One region of the Mesorhizobium sp. LNJC391B00 genome, then DNA from elsewhere that is predicted to be linked to it. Evidence: riboswitches for the same ligand, from Rfam matches in the RefSeq annotation. Region 1 holds a riboswitch; each other region holds the start of a gene.
The links. Region 1 has a riboswitch for thiamine pyrophosphate ahead of X750_RS147445 (YkoF family thiamine/hydroxymethylpyrimidine-binding protein). Riboswitches for the same ligand answer to the same signal wherever they lie in the genome.
Positions count from the first base shown of each region.

Region 1 (5,181 bases):
CAGCGTCGACTTGCCGGCGCCGGAAGGGCCGAGGATGGAGACGAACTCGCCGGCCGCGACATGAAGCGAAATGCCGGCGAGCACCTCAAGCGCGCCGAAGTTCTTCCTGATGTCCCGGAGTTCGAGCCGCGTCATTGACGGTTCTCTTCTGCAGCTTCAACCTTGCCGTCGCGGCTTTCGCTCCCTGCATTCTCCCAAGGCATGGCGAAGCGCTGGACGAGCACCGCAATGGCGAACAAGACAAGCGTGAGCGCGGCGCTGACGGCGACCGCGGCGAGCACCAGATCGGGCCGAAAGTTGTTCTTGGCATTGAGCATGTAGATGCCCAGCCCCTTCGCCGCCCCCGCATATTCGGCGAAGATCGCGCCGACGACGGCGTAGGTGATGGAGATGCGCAGCCCGGCGAAGAAATAGGGCAGCGCCGAAGGCAGGCGCGCCAGCCAGAAGATGCGCCAGCGCCCTGCCCCCATGGTGGCGAGCATCTGCGAAATCGCCTTGCTGGTCGCGGCAAAACCCTCGACCAGCGCCACCATCATCGGGAAGAAGGTAACGAGCGCCACAAGCAGGATTTTTGGCATCAGCCCGAAGCCGAACCACAGCACGATGAGCGGCGCGATCGCGACCAGCGGCAAGGTCTGGCTGACGATCAGCAGCGGAAACAGCGCGCGGCGCAGCGGGGCCAAGAAATCGACCAGCGCCGAAAGCACGAAGGCAGCGACCAACGAGCAGGCGAAGCCGGCTGATGTGGCGCGGATGGTGGGCAGCGTGTTGTCGGCAAGGGCGGCGCGATGCTCCCAGGCCTGCTGCAGCACGCGCGACGGCGCCGGCAGCATGGTGGGCGCAGCGCCACCATAGCGGGCGTAGAGCTCCCACGCCGCGAGGAGCAGGGCGGAGGCGCAGGCGGCGGGGATGGTCTTGGCGATGGCTGCGGCTAATCTCCCCCCTCGAGGGGGAGATGTCGCCGAAGGCGACAGAGGGGGTCGTCTCGCATAGAGCGCCCACGCCTTGCCGATGCGAAAAGGACGTCGGCGCTCCACGCGCTGGGACCCCCTCTGGCCTGCCGGCCATCTCCTGCTCGAGGGGGGAGATTCGTGGGCATCGCGGTCTTCGCCAATCGCCAATGGCTCCCCTCCTCTTTGTGCTGAGGTGTCAGAGGCATCTCCTCCACGCAATGGGTCAGATAAACCAGCCACGGCAATATCCTCGAGGAACGACGCTTGAGCCGCGGCTCAGACGGCGCTCGGGCTGTTCGCCGAGATCGTGATGTCGAGGGTGACGTGGCCGGCGCCGGGGCCGAAGCGGCAGAAGGCCTCGTTGAGCGTGGCAAACACCGCACCGGCATCGCCACGCAATTTGGTGCAGAAGTTCTTTGAGCGCTCAAAGACGCCGGACTGTTTCAGGAAATCGATGCAGCCGTAGATCTCGTCCATATGGTCGCCCGTGCCCATAACGTAGAGCGAGAACTGCGCCGCCACCGGCTGGCCGGTCGACGGCGTGGCCTGGACAGCGCGGATCGCGGCGATCTTGCGCTCGTCCAGCGGAATGGCGGGGCCGCCGGTCTCGTCGGAGCGGCAGATCGGATCGTCGGGCTCGCCCGGACAGCCGCGCGAGACCGCCGCCGAAAGCACGCAGTGCTTGCCGCTTTTGGCCGCCGCGACGAACAGGTCGCGCATGGCGGGAAACAGCACCTCGGGCGGCCCGACCATAAGGGTCGAGATGTCATCGGTTTCGATCCGCAGCCGGTCGCGCCAGGGATCGAGCGCGCCGAGCGCGCCGAGGATGACGCCGACGAAATCGTCGGTCATGGGATAAAGGGAAATCTGTGCGCCTGAAAACATCGCCCGCCTCGCTCCGCTGGTATTATCCAGATCAGCTTTAGGGTCCGAAGGCTTGCCGCCCTCATCTCAGCCCCGACCATACGGAGCACCCCTGTGGATGAGCGGGTTAAAGCATTGTTCGCGACAGTGGGGAAGCCGTTTGTTGAAGGCACTGCGGCAAAGTGTTTTGGGCCAGACGGGCCGGGCGCCCGGGCGTTCAGAGCGACTCGTCAGTTCGTTGCGTTATAAGATTTCCACGAATTTCTTATAACTGCGTTGAAATTCAAGCTGATAAACGTAATTATAAGAAAACGGCAGAGCCTCCGCGCAGCCCTTACGGTTTCTGGATTTCCTTATCCGCGACCCCATCCGAACTGTGCTGCTGCATCGCTCGGGCTTGCCTGTGCTGGTCCCCTCGCCCCAGCGCTACGCCATCCACAAGCTGATCGTCGCCTCGCGACGCGGGCCGAGCGCTGGCGCCAAGCGGGAGAAGGATCTCCATCAAGCGCGCCTGCTGACCCAAGCGCTCGAAGCCACGCGTCGCCAGGACGACCTTGCCTTCGCCTTCATGGAAGCGTGGGAGAGGGGCGAAAACTGGCGCGAGACGATCCGGGGCGGCTTGAACCTGTTCGACGCCGCCACGAGGGAAACAGTCAACACCATCCTGGGGAAATCCCTCCGCGAAATTGGTGCGACTGCTGAAGGATTCACGATGCGGGATTAGCTGAAGCGACCGCTGCTATATTCATTTCCATCGTCCCAATCGTACGAAATTGGCTTGACGCTCATTCGTACATAAAGTACGATATCTCTTTTCGCAGAGAGGAATGTCCTTGAGCACAGCGAACCATGTTGCCTTCGCCGATCTCTCTCGTCCTTTGCTGTCACCCCCGTCGTTGCCGCCGCCTTTATTGCCGCCCCCTATGTTGCCCTTGTCATTCGATCAGTGCGAACGCCTCGCCGGGGCCTGGCGAATGGCCAGCCAGGACATCGCCGACGACATCCGCTTCATCCGCCAATATCTGAAAGTCGTTGCCGAGAAGGACGAGAGGCTGTCGACCGGCACCCTTGTTCACAGCCGCGCCTATGTCGAGGCCTGCGCCGGCTGGCTGCCACAGACCGTGACGCGCTATCTGCGCCACCTGCGCCAGATCACCGAATGCGAACTGGCCATGACAGCTGCCGGTATTCGCTTTGCGCTGTCGAGTTATGCCTGGGAGGCATGAGGGCGCCTGTCGCCAAACACAAGGAATTGCGCTGCCCATCGCAGGCGCAATTCGTCAGGTTGAGAGGCTCGGGCGCGCCTGAACGGCGGGCGCCAAGGATGGCCCGGCCAGCGAATTCCGGCCTTGCTTTATTTCGACTGGCCTTATTTCGATTTGGCTCTGCCGGAATTTGCGGCGGCAGGCTTCGCTGCCTTTGGCTTGGCGGCTGCCTTGGCGGGCTTGGCGTCAGCTTTCTTCGCCGCCTTTTTTGGCTTGGCGACCGCGCCATCGACTTCAGCCGTGGCCTGCTCCCAGTGTTCCTGATGCGCGCCTTCAGGCCGGCCGGCCTTTTCCCAAATCTCGTGCGCGCGCTGGCGAATGCGGTCCTGTTTGTCGTCCGTCACTTAAGCCTCCGTGGTTGGGTCCGGTCGGTTGGTCCAGATTCCACGAAAACATTAGCCGAAAATTCGGCCGGCGTCTTGAGTGACGAGACATCTCAGCGCGGGTCGGAAATCACCGCAACGCCGAGCAGCGCCGCTTTCTTGACGATCAGCCCCGCGAGGTCGGCATCCGAACGATCGGTGCCGGTGCGCTCCCGCAGGAGCGCGATCGCTTCCTTCATCGATAACAGCGCCGTGTTGCGCTCGGCCAGCAACTTGTCGCAACACGCCGCAACATTGGCGGAGTTCGGGGTCTCGACATGCGGCAACATGGCAATTCTCCTTTCATCATCTTCGTCATTCGGCCCTGCCGCCCTTTTAGGAAGAACGACAGGGCCGTATCACCGATGAATGGTTAGGTTGTCGAGCGTTACTCGACCACCTCGACAATCCTGCGCGTGCTGGGGTCGACCAACACGGTATGGTTGTCGACGACGGCGTATCTGTACTGAACGTCGGGAACCTCCTGCAGCTCGACAGTGTCAGGCAAGGCAGTGCCGACATTCAATTCGACGCCGAGCAGATTGACCGAGGCAAGCGGATGTTTCTTTACGTACTGGTGCACGACCGTGCGCTGTTCCGGGGTGATGATCACCTGCTGCTGTGCCGGCTGCGTGACGATGACCTCGTCGGCGGCGGCAATGCCGATACCAGCGATCATGGCGAGCCCGGCGACGGCGGGAATAAGGATGGTTTTCATCTTCGTCTCCTGTCGTTGTTGGCGAGCTCCGCCGTGTTCCCGCATGAGGCGAAAACAGCGCAGATCGAGGTGGCGGGCTCCTGGAGGCAAACGCAGCCGGTACGGTCTTGTTCCGCAAGCGGAGACTAAATTGATCGGCTTCCCGGTCATGCCAGCAGAACCCGCACCCGCAAGATTCGCATTGAAGCACAATCCCTCAGGAGACCTTCGACGTGGATGATGCACGGCTCCAAATTCCGGTGGCGATCGCGGCCGGCGCCGGCATTGATCCGGTGACCGCGTCGCCCGGCCAAGACCGGAACCGACCGCCTTCGTGCCACGCCGTGAAGTTTCAAGCAAAGGTCATTGCTTCGGCGGCTGCCCAGGCACCTCGCCAGGCTTGATCACCGGCGTCTTGCCCTGGTCCGGCGGCGGCTGCGTCATACCCTGGTCACCACTGGGCGGCGGCTGCAGCACGCCGCCGCAGGGACCGAGCGTGCTGGTCGATTCGCCGCCGCCATTGCCGACCGGCGGCTTCTGACCATCGTCCTGAGGCTGCGCCTGGCAAGGCGCGGCAGGGCCGTGCTGGTCGCCATTGTCCTGCGCAGCCGCCGGGTCGGCCAGCGCCAGGAGCAGCACGCATGGGATGAGGGGGAAAGTCTTCATGGTCCAGCTCCTCTGGATTCATCTCCTTGGCAAAGCAGACTAGTCCTTGGCAAAGCAGACTGGCGGCAATTGGTTCCACGGAGATGGAGTGGTTGCCGGAACCTGACAGCCGGGAAGTGAGTTCCACCTTCTCGACGCAAAGCCGCCCGGAGGAGGCAATCATGGAAGAACGAAACAGAAAACCCAATGACGAGGTCGAGGCGCCACCGAGCAAAAACGATGCCCGCGACAGGATCGCCAATGACGAGGTGGAAGCGCCGACGCCGCGCCGGCAGGATTGGGATGCGCTGCGTGGCGCAACGGTCCTGCCCGACGGAGCAGATGAGGAAAGCCTGCCGGACACCACCGGTGTCGAGAAGGAAGGCGAATTGCCC
Region 1 covers NZ_AYWI01000006.1:485,764-490,944, forward strand. The annotation lists gene X750_RS147455 (ABC transporter ATP-binding protein) at 1-135, opposite strand, end outside; gene X750_RS147450 (ABC transporter permease) at 132-974, opposite strand; gene X750_RS147445 (YkoF family thiamine/hydroxymethylpyrimidine-binding protein) at 1,230-1,838, opposite strand; TPP riboswitch at 1,829-1,941, opposite strand; partial or broken gene X750_RS147440 (GSU2403 family nucleotidyltransferase fold protein) at 2,137-2,541, shown strand; gene X750_RS147435 (hypothetical protein) at 2,792-3,043, shown strand; gene X750_RS147430 (DUF2934 domain-containing protein) at 3,187-3,426, opposite strand; gene X750_RS147425 (hypothetical protein) at 3,519-3,734, opposite strand; gene X750_RS147420 (DUF1236 domain-containing protein) at 3,833-4,162, opposite strand; gene X750_RS147415 (hypothetical protein) at 4,505-4,807, opposite strand; gene X750_RS1000000164715 (hypothetical protein) at 4,969-5,181, shown strand, end outside.

Region 2 (5,181 bases), 450 kb from region 1:
GAGGTGGAAGCGGCGGTCCGCGATCCGGTTCTGACGCCCGATCGCATCTTCGAATGTCAACGGAAAGCAGTTCCGTAACCCGCAATGACAGCTTTCGCGATCTTAAATGATGTGACTCCATGATTGAATGGGGCCGTTTGACGACTCGCTGCTTACACATCGGGCCGGTTCCAGATTCAGGGCTCACCATGAGCCGGTATGACCAGAGCGCATGTTCTTGTGCTGCGAGTTTGATGTGGCTTGGCGTGCCTACCCGAGGGGTAGGTCACGCCCAGGCCCACGGGATCACACACCAACCCCAGCTAACCTGGTTTGAACGGAGCAAGCCTCCGACGCCGCCCTAATCAACAACGCTGCAACAGATCCTTCAAATCAATTTACAAGATTTTTACAACCGTCAGTCGTTGACAATGGTACGGCACCGCGAGTCTGAGGTCCGGCACGGCCATAAAAGTGACGCCGGTACCCTCGGACCGCCGCCAGCACGCAACATCGGGATTAACAGCAATGGTAAGAAGAAGAGCGCTCATATTGGTCGAAGGCCATAGGGGTACTGGTCAGCTATACGTCCAAGCGGCTCAGTGTCTTGGTCTTCATCCAATTACTCTGACGGCTGATCCACCTCGGTACGACTATCTTTCGGCGGAAAACGTTGAGGCAATCCGTGTCGACACTGGCAATCTCGAAGCGTTGGTCCGCGAATCTTCGCGGCTGCGTGCTACCCACGACATTGCTGGCATTACTGGCTTTGCCGGGGACCATGAATCGATCTATGCGACAGTTGGCAAGCTTTGCCGGCATTTCGATCTACCGGGACCGAACCCTGAATCGATTGAACGAAGCTGCGACAAATTCAAGCAACGCCAACTCCTCGCGCAGGCCGGCGTTCCAATACCGGCTTATCGGTTGGCAACGAATGCGGCGGAGGTAGAAAGCTCGGCTGCAGAGATCGGCCTGCCCGTGATTCTTAAGCCGGCAGTAGGCAGCGGCAGCATCGGTGTCCGATTGTGCCGCAGCCTCGAAGACGTAGCCGAACATACGACCTATCTATTGGGCGGAAAGCACATATGGCGGTCTACACCGAAAATACTCGTCGAAGAATTCGCACAGGGCCCGTTCTATAGCATTAATGTTATGGGGAATGAGGTCGTTGCGATTTGCGCCAATGACTTTGGTCCCCTCCCCCATTTCGTCATACGTGAGGTGACATATCCGGCCCTGCTAACCGATCAGGAGCGTGAGCGCATCGCCGATGTTTCGCTGAGCTGTTTGCGGGCTCTCGGCCTTGGCTGGGGGCCAACTAACATTGAACTCCGGTGCACGAAACGCGGTCCAGTTGTCATTGAAGTCAATCCGCGTCTTAGTGGCGCGCCCGACCCTCAACTGGTCCAGTTAGCTTACGGTGTCGACCTCGTCACCGAGCACATCAAGCTTGTCATTGGCGAGGAATGGGATCTGCGCAAAAAGCATTCACATACTGCGGCCGCGCGATTCCTGCTTCCTGATCAAGATGGCACCCTGGACTGGATTGGTGGCGACACTCAGGCAGCTGCTATATCAGGTGTGGCCGAGGTCAAATTGAATGTTGAACCCAAGACACCGATCGTCAGGAAGGGGGATTTCCGAGACTGGATTGGACATGTCATTGCCACTTCGCCCAGCCGTGCTGAAACCGAGGGCGCCCTTCAGCGAGCGGTCGACTTGATCGATTGGTCGATCACCCCTTTTCCGGCGACAATAGGAGGTGATCGAGAGCACGATGTTTGTGGGGCGTTCGGGCGGCCCACCAGTTCTGTTCCGATCAGGCATTGACGGCTTAAGATCCTTGAAACGCAGCAGTTCCGTCTACGTCAATGTCACATCAAGTTTGACGAGGCAAATGCAGCTTTGGCCACACCTGCCCTATCTCCCGCGGAACTTCTCCGCGACCCGTGGCGAGGCCGTCGGCCCAATTTGGGCCCAATTTGATTGCCGCCCACCGCCGCCGCAGGACGAACATGCGCTTGACAAGACAACCCCGGCCCGTTCAACCTGAGGCATTCACCAGGGGAGTCCCGGCAAGGGGCTGAGATACTGCTGGCTTTCGCGGCGCAGTGACCCGTTGAACCTGATCCAGTTCATACTGGCGTAGGGACGGTGCAAGCGCTTTGCGGGAGTTTACGCCCGAGGTCCTGTTTCGGCAGGTCGACAGAAGCGTCTTTTCATCCTTCCGGCACAGAACTGGGTCTCCAATGCAAGAGCAAAGGAGCCTCAAGATGAATGCCCTCACCCCCGCCGTCTCGACGGGACCGCTGCCCGCCTCGCGTAAGATCCACAAGCCGGGCGCTCTCCACCCACAGATCAGGGTGCCGATGCGCGAAATCTCCGTCCATCCGACAGCCGGCGAGCCGCCCGTTACCGTCTACGATCCGTCGGGCCCCTATACCGATCCGGCTGTCGAAACCAGCATCGAAAAGGGCCTCGCCCGGCTTCGCCACGAATGGATCTTGGCGCGCGGCGATGTCGAGGACTGTGACGGCCGCCATGTCCGGCCGGAGGACAACGGATTCGCGACGGGCGAACGCCTGACGCCGGAATTTCCCATCCGCCACCGACCGCTCAGGGCCAAAGCAGGCAAGGCGGTGACGCAGCTTGCCTATGCGCGCGCCGGCATCATCACACCCGAAATGGAGTTCGTTGCCATTCGCGAGAACCTTGGTCGCGAGATCCTGCGCGGCAAGCTTGAGCGCGACGGCGAGGCTTTCGGCGCGACGCTGCCCGATTTCGTCACGCCCGAATTCGTGCGTGACGAGGTGGCGCGCGGACGGGCGATCATTCCCGCCAACATCAACCATCCCGAGAGCGAGCCAATGATCATCGGCCGCAATTTCCTGGTCAAGATCAACGCCAATATCGGCAACTCCGCCGTCACATCGTCGATGGCGGAAGAGGTCGAAAAGATGGTGTGGGCGATCCGCTGGGGCGCCGATACGGTGATGGACCTGTCGACCGGCCGCAACATCCACAACATCCGCGACTGGATCGTGCGCAACGCGCCGGTGCCGATCGGCACGGTGCCGCTCTACCAGGCGCTCGAAAAGGTCGGCGGCATTGCCGAGGATCTGACCTGGGAGGTCTACCGCGACACGCTGATCGAACAGGCCGAGCAAGGCGTCGACTATTTCACCATCCACGCCGGCGTGCGGCTGCATTACATCCCGCTGACCGTCGACCGGGTGACGGGTATCGTCTCGCGCGGCGGCTCAATCATGGCCAAATGGTGCCTGCACCATCACCGGGAAAGCTTCCTCTACGAGCACTTCGCCGAGATCTGCGAGATCGCCAGAGCCTACGACGTCTCCTTCTCGCTCGGCGACGGCCTTCGTCCAGGCTCGATCGCCGATGCCAACGACGCGGCGCAGTTCGCCGAGCTGGAAACGCTCGGCGAGCTGACGCAGATCGCCTGGGCGAAGGATTGCCAAGTGATGATCGAGGGGCCTGGCCACGTGCCGATGCACAAAATCAAGGCGAACATGGACAAGCAACTCGCCGTCTGCGACGAGGCGCCGTTCTATACGCTCGGACCGCTGACGACCGACATCGCGCCGGGCTACGACCACATCACCTCAGGCATCGGCGCCGCGATGATCGGCTGGTTCGGCACCGCCATGCTCTGCTACGTCACGCCCAAGGAGCATCTCGGCCTTCCCGATCGCAGCGACGTCAAGATCGGCGTGATCACCTACAAGATAGCCGCCCACGCCGCCGACCTGGCGAAGGGCCATCCGGCAGCGAAAGTCAGGGATGATGCGCTTTCGCGCGCGCGCTTCGAGTTCCGCTGGGAGGACCAGTTCAACCTGTCGCTCGACCCGGAAACCGCGCGGTCCTTCCACGACCAGACCTTGCCCAAGGAGGCGCACAAGGTGGCGCATTTCTGCTCGATGTGCGGGCCGAAATTCTGCTCCATGCGTATCTCTCACGACATCCGCGCCGAGGCACAGAAAGAGGGCATGGCGGCGATGGCGGCGAAGTACCGCGAGGGCGGCGATCTCTACCTGCCGGCGGACGAGACCGGCGCACCGCTCATACCTCAGCCACGTGAGCCATCATGAAGGTCTTGGTCAAAGGGGCCGGCGTTGCCGGCCTCACCGCCGCCTTCGAGTTCGCCGCACGCGGCGCGGTGGTTACCGTTGCCGAGACAAGGCCTGCCCTTGGCGGCAATGCGTCGTGGTTCGCCGGTGGCATGTTGGCGCCATGGTGCGAGCGTGAAAGCGCCGAGCAGCCGGTGCTGGATCTCGGACGCGACGCCGCCGACTGGTGGGACGCCGCAACGCCCGGCTTGGTAGCACGACGGGGAACTCTGGTCTTGGCCGCGCCGCGCGATGCGGGCGAGCTCGACCGGTTCGCCAGCCGCACGACGGGCTATCGGCGCGTCGAGGAAGATGAAATTGCCTTGCTGGAGCCCGACCTAGCCGGCCGCTTCCGCCGCGGATTGCTCTTCCCCGCTGAGGGCCATCTTGATCCGCGCCAGGCGATGGCAGCACTTCATGACAAGCTCGCGGCCATGGGTGTTGAATTCCACTTCGGCGCCGACGCCCGGCATGTTTTTGGTTTCGATCGTCAGATCGACTGTACGGGAATGGCGGCGCAAAATGACTGGCTGCGCGGCGTTCGCGGCGAAATGCTCACCCTGCGCACCCCTGATATCTCGCTGTCGCGCCCCGTCAGGCTGCTGCATCCGCGCTTTCCACTCTATGCAGTGCCGCGCACCGACCACCGTTTCATGGTTGGTGCGACGATGATTGAAAGCCAGTCCGTCGGACCGGTTACGGCGCGTTCGATGATGGAACTGCTGGGTACCGCCTATGCCCTCCACCCGGCCCTTGGCGAGGCCGAGATCGTTGAAACCGGTGTCGGCGTCCGCCCAGCCTTTCCCGACAATTTGCCGCGCGTCGAAACCAAGGGTGAAATCATCGCGATCAACGGGCTCTATCGTCACGGTTTTCTCCTGGCTCCCGCCATGGCGCGCCAGGCTGCCGACCTGGTTTTCAGTCAAGACAGAACCAAGGAGCTTGCTCATGAAACTGATGGTCAACGGCGAAGCGCATGAGGTTGCCGCCACCACGCTGGCCGAGCTGCTTGCCGCACTTGACTATGAGGGCGATTGGCTCGCGACCGCCGTCAACAACGACCTCGTGCACA
Region 2 covers NZ_AYWI01000006.1:35,272-40,452, forward strand. The annotation lists gene X750_RS149285 (acetyl-CoA carboxylase biotin carboxylase subunit family protein) at 508-1,812, shown strand; TPP riboswitch at 2,036-2,152, shown strand; gene thiC (phosphomethylpyrimidine synthase ThiC) at 2,256-4,091, shown strand; gene thiO (glycine oxidase ThiO) at 4,088-5,089, shown strand; gene thiS (sulfur carrier protein ThiS) at 5,058-5,181, shown strand, end outside.
Region 2: it holds a riboswitch for thiamine pyrophosphate, as region 1 does, so the genes downstream of both, thiC (phosphomethylpyrimidine synthase ThiC) here and X750_RS147445 (YkoF family thiamine/hydroxymethylpyrimidine-binding protein) in region 1, are expected to answer to the same signal.

Region 3 (5,181 bases), on a different contig from region 1:
CAGAACACGCGCCAGGAGCAGCCGCGCCCGTTCGCCGCCGGACAGCTCGCGCACCGGGGTGCGCGCCTGTTCCGGCTTGAACAGGAAATCCTTCATGTAGGACACGACATGGCGCTGCTCGCCATTGATGACGAGGTTTTCGCCGCGCCCGTCCGTGAGATACTGCGCCAGGGTCTCGGCCGGATCGACCGCCTCGCGCTCCTGGTCGAGCCTGGCGATTTCCAGATTGGTGCCGAGCCGCACCGAGCCGGCATCGGGCTTCATCTCGCCGGTAAGCATCTTCAACAGCGTCGTCTTGCCGGCGCCGTTCGGCCCGACAAGGCCGACGCGATCGCCGCGCTGGATGCGGGTCGAGAAGCCCTTGACCACGGTCAGGTCGCCAAAACTCTTCTCGATGTTCTTGGCCTCGATCACCAGCTTGCCGGATTCGGCGGCGTCGCTGGCCACCATGGTGGCCGAGCCCTCGGCGCCGCGATGGCCGCGAAAACGCTGGCGCATGGTCTGCAGTTCGCCCAGGCGGCGCATGTTGCGCTTGCGGCGAGCCGTCACGCCATAGCGCAGCCAATGCTCCTCGCGCACGATCTGGCGGCCGAGCTTGTGCTGTTCGCGCTCTTCCTCTTCCAGCACAAGGTCGCGCCATTCCTCGAAATGGCCAAAGCCCTTGTCGAGGCGGCGGGTCTGGCCACGGTCGAGCCAGACAGTGGCGCGCGAGACGCGTTCGAGGAAGCGACGGTCGTGCGAGATGACGATCAGCGCCGAAGACGTCCGGACGAGCTCCTCTTCCAGCCATTCGATGATCGACAAATCGAGATGGTTGGTCGGCTCGTCAAGCAGCAGAATATCGGGTTCGGGCGCCATGACGCGGGCAAGTGCTGCGCGGCGCGCCTCGCCACCGGAGAGATCGTTGGGGTTCTCCGTGCCGGCGAGGCCGAGATGCTCCATCAGATATGTGGCGCGGTAGGGATCGTCGGCAGGCCCAAGCCCGGCCTCGACATAGGCACGCACATTGGCAAAGCCGTCCATGTCGGGCATTTGCGGGAGATAGCGCACCGTTGCCGAAGGCTGGCGGAAGACCTCGCCGTCTTGCGGCTCGATCAGACCGGCGGCAATCTTCAGGAGCGTCGACTTGCCGGAGCCGTTGCGGCCGACGAGCGCGATCTTGTCACCGGCGGACGCCGTCAGTTCGGCGCCATCGAGCAGCGGCGTGCCGCCAAAGGTCAGTCTTATGCCGTCGAGGTTGAGAAGGGGCGGGGCCATGTCAGCTTTCAGGCAAGGGGTAGGGGTGGGCGAGCAGCAGCGCGCGGCCATGGCCGAGCTCAATTTCGAGGCCGCCCCCGGTCTTGTTGGACTTGACCTCGTTCGAGATGGTCAGCGACGAGCCGAACACGACCTCGACATGGTCGAGCGGCCACTTCGCGCCGGACACGGTGAGGCCCGAAAGATCGGAAAAGCCGAGCACCGAAAACAGCGTTCCGTCGGCATAGTCGAAGCCGGCCTTGCCGGGCAGCAAAGGGGCGCCTTCCTGCGCTCCGCTGGTCAACAGCACTTTTGTGCCTGTCTCTGCCAGTTGAAGGCTGAGCGCCAGATGCAGGAAGGCGTGGTCGGCGCGCTTGCCGCCGAAAGCGCCGGCCAGCACCAGGCTGGTGGCGCCGCGTTCCAATGCCGCCGCGATCGCCAGTTCGCCATCGGTCTTGTCCTTTTCGGGAGGAAACACCTCCCGCGGCACGGCGGCGAGATCGGCAGGCAGGTCCGCCGGCACAGAATCGAAATCGCCGACCCACAGCTCCGGCATCAGGCCGATCAGGCGGCAATGACCGATGCCGGCGTCGGCGGCGATGACGCGCGTGCCCGCGACCTGGCGGTCGAGCCGCGGCGTGCGGACGAGATCGCCGCCAAGCAGGATGGTGAATGTGCTCATATCCGCTGGCCCTTACCAGCCCCGCCGACGAAACGGAAGGCCGAGCGGCACCGTCACTCTTTGTTGGAGCATGATCTTTTTCCGGAAACGGATTCCACTTTCCGGGATCATGCTCGGGCAAACTTCCGCTTGCGTGGCACCTTGGCCGGGCCTATGTGTCGAAACGCTCTAACGGGGTGCCGGACGCGATCTTCGCGGACCGGCTGAGAGGCAGTCTCGCCAACCCGCTGAACCTGATCCGGTTTGTACCGGCGGAGGGATTAGACGCTTCGGACAGCCCGACGCCTCAATTCCTTTCAACACGAATGAAGGAGGCGCCGATGCGCATTTTTTTGTCCCGTCTTGTCCCAGCGCTGGGGCTTGCTGTTTCGCTACTGGCAAGCCCTGCGTGCGCGCAGGAAAAACTCACGATCTATACCTATGAGAGTTTCACTGCCGACTGGGGTCCAGGCCCCCAGGTGAAGAAGGAATTCGAGGCCGAGTGCGGCTGCAGCGTCGACTTCGTCTCGGTCGCCGACGGCGTCGCGCTGCTCAACCGCGTCAAGCTCGAAGGTGCCTCGACCAAAGCAGATATCGTGCTTGGCCTCGACACCAACCTCACCGCGGAAGCCAAGGCTTCCGGCCTGTTTGTCCGACATGGCGCGGTGGCTGAAAACAACGTGCCGGGCGGCTGGAGCGACGACACTTTCGTGCCCTATGATTATGGTTATTTCGCCGTCGTCTACGACACCGAAAAGCTGAAGAGCCCGCCGAAGAGCCTGAAGGAACTGGTCGAGGGCGATGCCGCCGACAAGATCGTCATCCAGGATCCGAGGACGTCGACGCCGGGCCTCGGCCTGCTGCTGTGGGTCAAGTCGGTCTATGGCGACAAGGCGCCGGAAGCCTGGGCGAAACTCAAGGGCAAAGTGCTGACGGTGACGCCTGGCTGGAGCGAGGCCTATGGCCTGTTCACCAAGGGCGAGGCGCCGATGGTGCTTTCCTATACGACGTCGCCGGCCTACCACATGGTGGCCGAGAACACCGGGCGCTTCCAGGCGGCGTCGTTCGAGGAGGGCGAGTATCTGCAGGTCGAGGTCGCCGGCATCACCACCACGGGCGCGAAGAGCCCGCTGGCGGCGAAGTTCCTGGCCTTCATGACCGGGCCGAAATTCCAGGATGTCATTCCGGAGACCAACTGGATGTTCCCGGCCGGGAAAACCGACAAGCCGCTCAATCCGGCTTTTGATAGGCTGGTCAAGCCGGCGAAGACCTTGCTGTTCAGCCCGGAAGAGGTCGCGGCAAATCGCAAGGCCTGGGTGGATGAATGGCTGGCGGTGATGAGCAAGTAGCTTTGGCTGTATGATCGAAAGATGAGTGCCCTACGGCGCCCCCCTCTGTCCTGCCGGACATCTCCCCCACGAGGGGGGAGATTGGCTATCGTCGGCGATTTCGCCAGTCGCCAAGGTTGCAGGAATAAGCGGGGCGCGGAAATAGCTGGTCTCCCCCCTTGTGGGGGAGATGTCCGGCAGGACAGAGGGGGGCGCGAAGGAACGCGACGCCCGGTAAAGAGTGCAACGCTCTGACCCCCGCATCACGGCCGGCATTGTCGCGCTTGCGGCAATCGCGCTGCTGATCGGTGGCGCCTTCGCCGGCCTTATCCGCGAAGGCGCGCACGACCTTTCCGGCGCCGCGTCCGCCTTTGACCTCTATCTCCTGCGCGTTGTCCGCTTCACGCTCTGGCAGGCTGCGCTCTCGATGCTGCTTTCCGTCGTACCGGCGCTGTTCGTCGCCCGCGCGCTGTCGCGGCATCCGCGCTTCTTCGGACGCGGCTTCATCCTGCAGCTGTTTACTGTGCCCCTTGCCTTGCCGGCGATTGTCGCAGCGCTGGGCATACTGGCGCTCTATGGCCGCGCCGGTTATTTCGCCGCGATCGGTGGCCAGAGCTGGCCCGACATCTATGGGCTGCCGGGCATCCTCGTCGCCCACGTCTTCTTCAACCTGCCGCTGGCCACCCGGCTGTTCCTCGAAGCGCTGGGCACGGTGCCGGCCGATCAATGGCGGCTGGCGAGCCAGCTCGGCATGGGGGCGAGGCCAGCCTTCCGGCTGATCGAGTGGCCGGTGCTGCGCGCCGCGCTGCCGGGCGTCGCGGGGCTTGTCTTCATGCTTTGCATCACCTCCTTCACCATCGTCCTGATCCTCGGCGGCGGGCCGGCGGCGACGACGCTGGAAGTCGCCATCTATCAGGCACTGCGTTTCGACTTCGATCCGGCGCGGGCGGTGACGCTGACGGTGCTGCAGATCGCGCTGACTTTTGCCGTCATGCCGGCGCTGACGCGGCTCGGCGCCAATGTGACCGGCGACGCCAATTTGCCTGTCGCGCCGCGCCGCTATCACTTGGCCGGCAAAGCAGAAACAGCGTTCAACGCCGTCCTGATCGTGCTCGCCTTGCTGTTCGTCGCCGGACCAATGGCGGCCACCGTCGCGTCCGGCCTCGACGCCGATCTCGGCCGGCTGGCGGGCGAGAGTGCCGTGCGTCAGGCGACCCTGACCAGCGCCGGTCTCGCCCTCTCGGCGGCGCTACTTTCGGTGGCGCTGTCGCTGTCGCTGATCATGGCTCGGCGGGCACTGTCGCTGCGCCGCCGGTCCAGTGCCCGTTCATTGCTCGAACATGCCACCGACACCGGCGCCGGCTTCGTCCTCGTCGTGCCGCCCATTGTCATCGGCGCCGGCTGGTTTCTCCTGCTGCGCACGGTCAGCGATGTCTTTGCCATCGCTCCGGTCATGGTCGTCACCGTCAATGCGGTGATGGCGATGCCCTTTGCCATCCGCGCGATGCGCCCGGCCTATGATGCGGCGAGCGAGCGCCACGAAAAGCTGTGCGCGCAGCTCGGCATTGCGGGCTGGAACCGGCTGCTTCTGGTCGACTGGCCATCGCTCCGGCGGCCGCTGGCCACCGGCTTTGCCTTCGCCATGGCGCTGTCGCTCGGCGATCTCGGCGTCATCGCGCTGTTCGGCAGCGATTCGGTGCAGACCTTGCCCTATCTCCTGCTGGCGCGCATGGGCAGCTATCGCACGGCCGATGCTGCCGGGCTGGCTTTGCTGCTCGGGGCGGTCTGCCTTGCATTGGTGGTCGCGGCAGACTGGCTGGGACGGGGAGAGAGATCGTGACGTCCGCTGTGGAGAAAGGCACGACTGTCCGGCTGGACAAGGTCTCGTTCAGCTATGGCGAAACGTCATTCCTGTTCGATGTCGAATTCCATACATCTAAGATCACCGCCATCATG
Region 3 covers NZ_AYWI01000011.1:1,810-6,990, forward strand. The annotation lists gene X750_RS141665 (ABC-F family ATP-binding cassette domain-containing protein) at 1-1,257, opposite strand, end outside; gene X750_RS141660 (thiamine diphosphokinase) at 1,259-1,918, opposite strand; TPP riboswitch at 2,081-2,195, shown strand; gene thiB (thiamine ABC transporter substrate binding subunit) at 2,239-3,246, shown strand; gene thiP (thiamine/thiamine pyrophosphate ABC transporter permease) at 3,467-5,065, shown strand; gene thiQ (thiamine ABC transporter ATP-binding protein) at 5,062-5,181, shown strand, end outside.
Region 3: it holds a riboswitch for thiamine pyrophosphate, as region 1 does, so the genes downstream of both, thiB (thiamine ABC transporter substrate binding subunit) here and X750_RS147445 (YkoF family thiamine/hydroxymethylpyrimidine-binding protein) in region 1, are expected to answer to the same signal.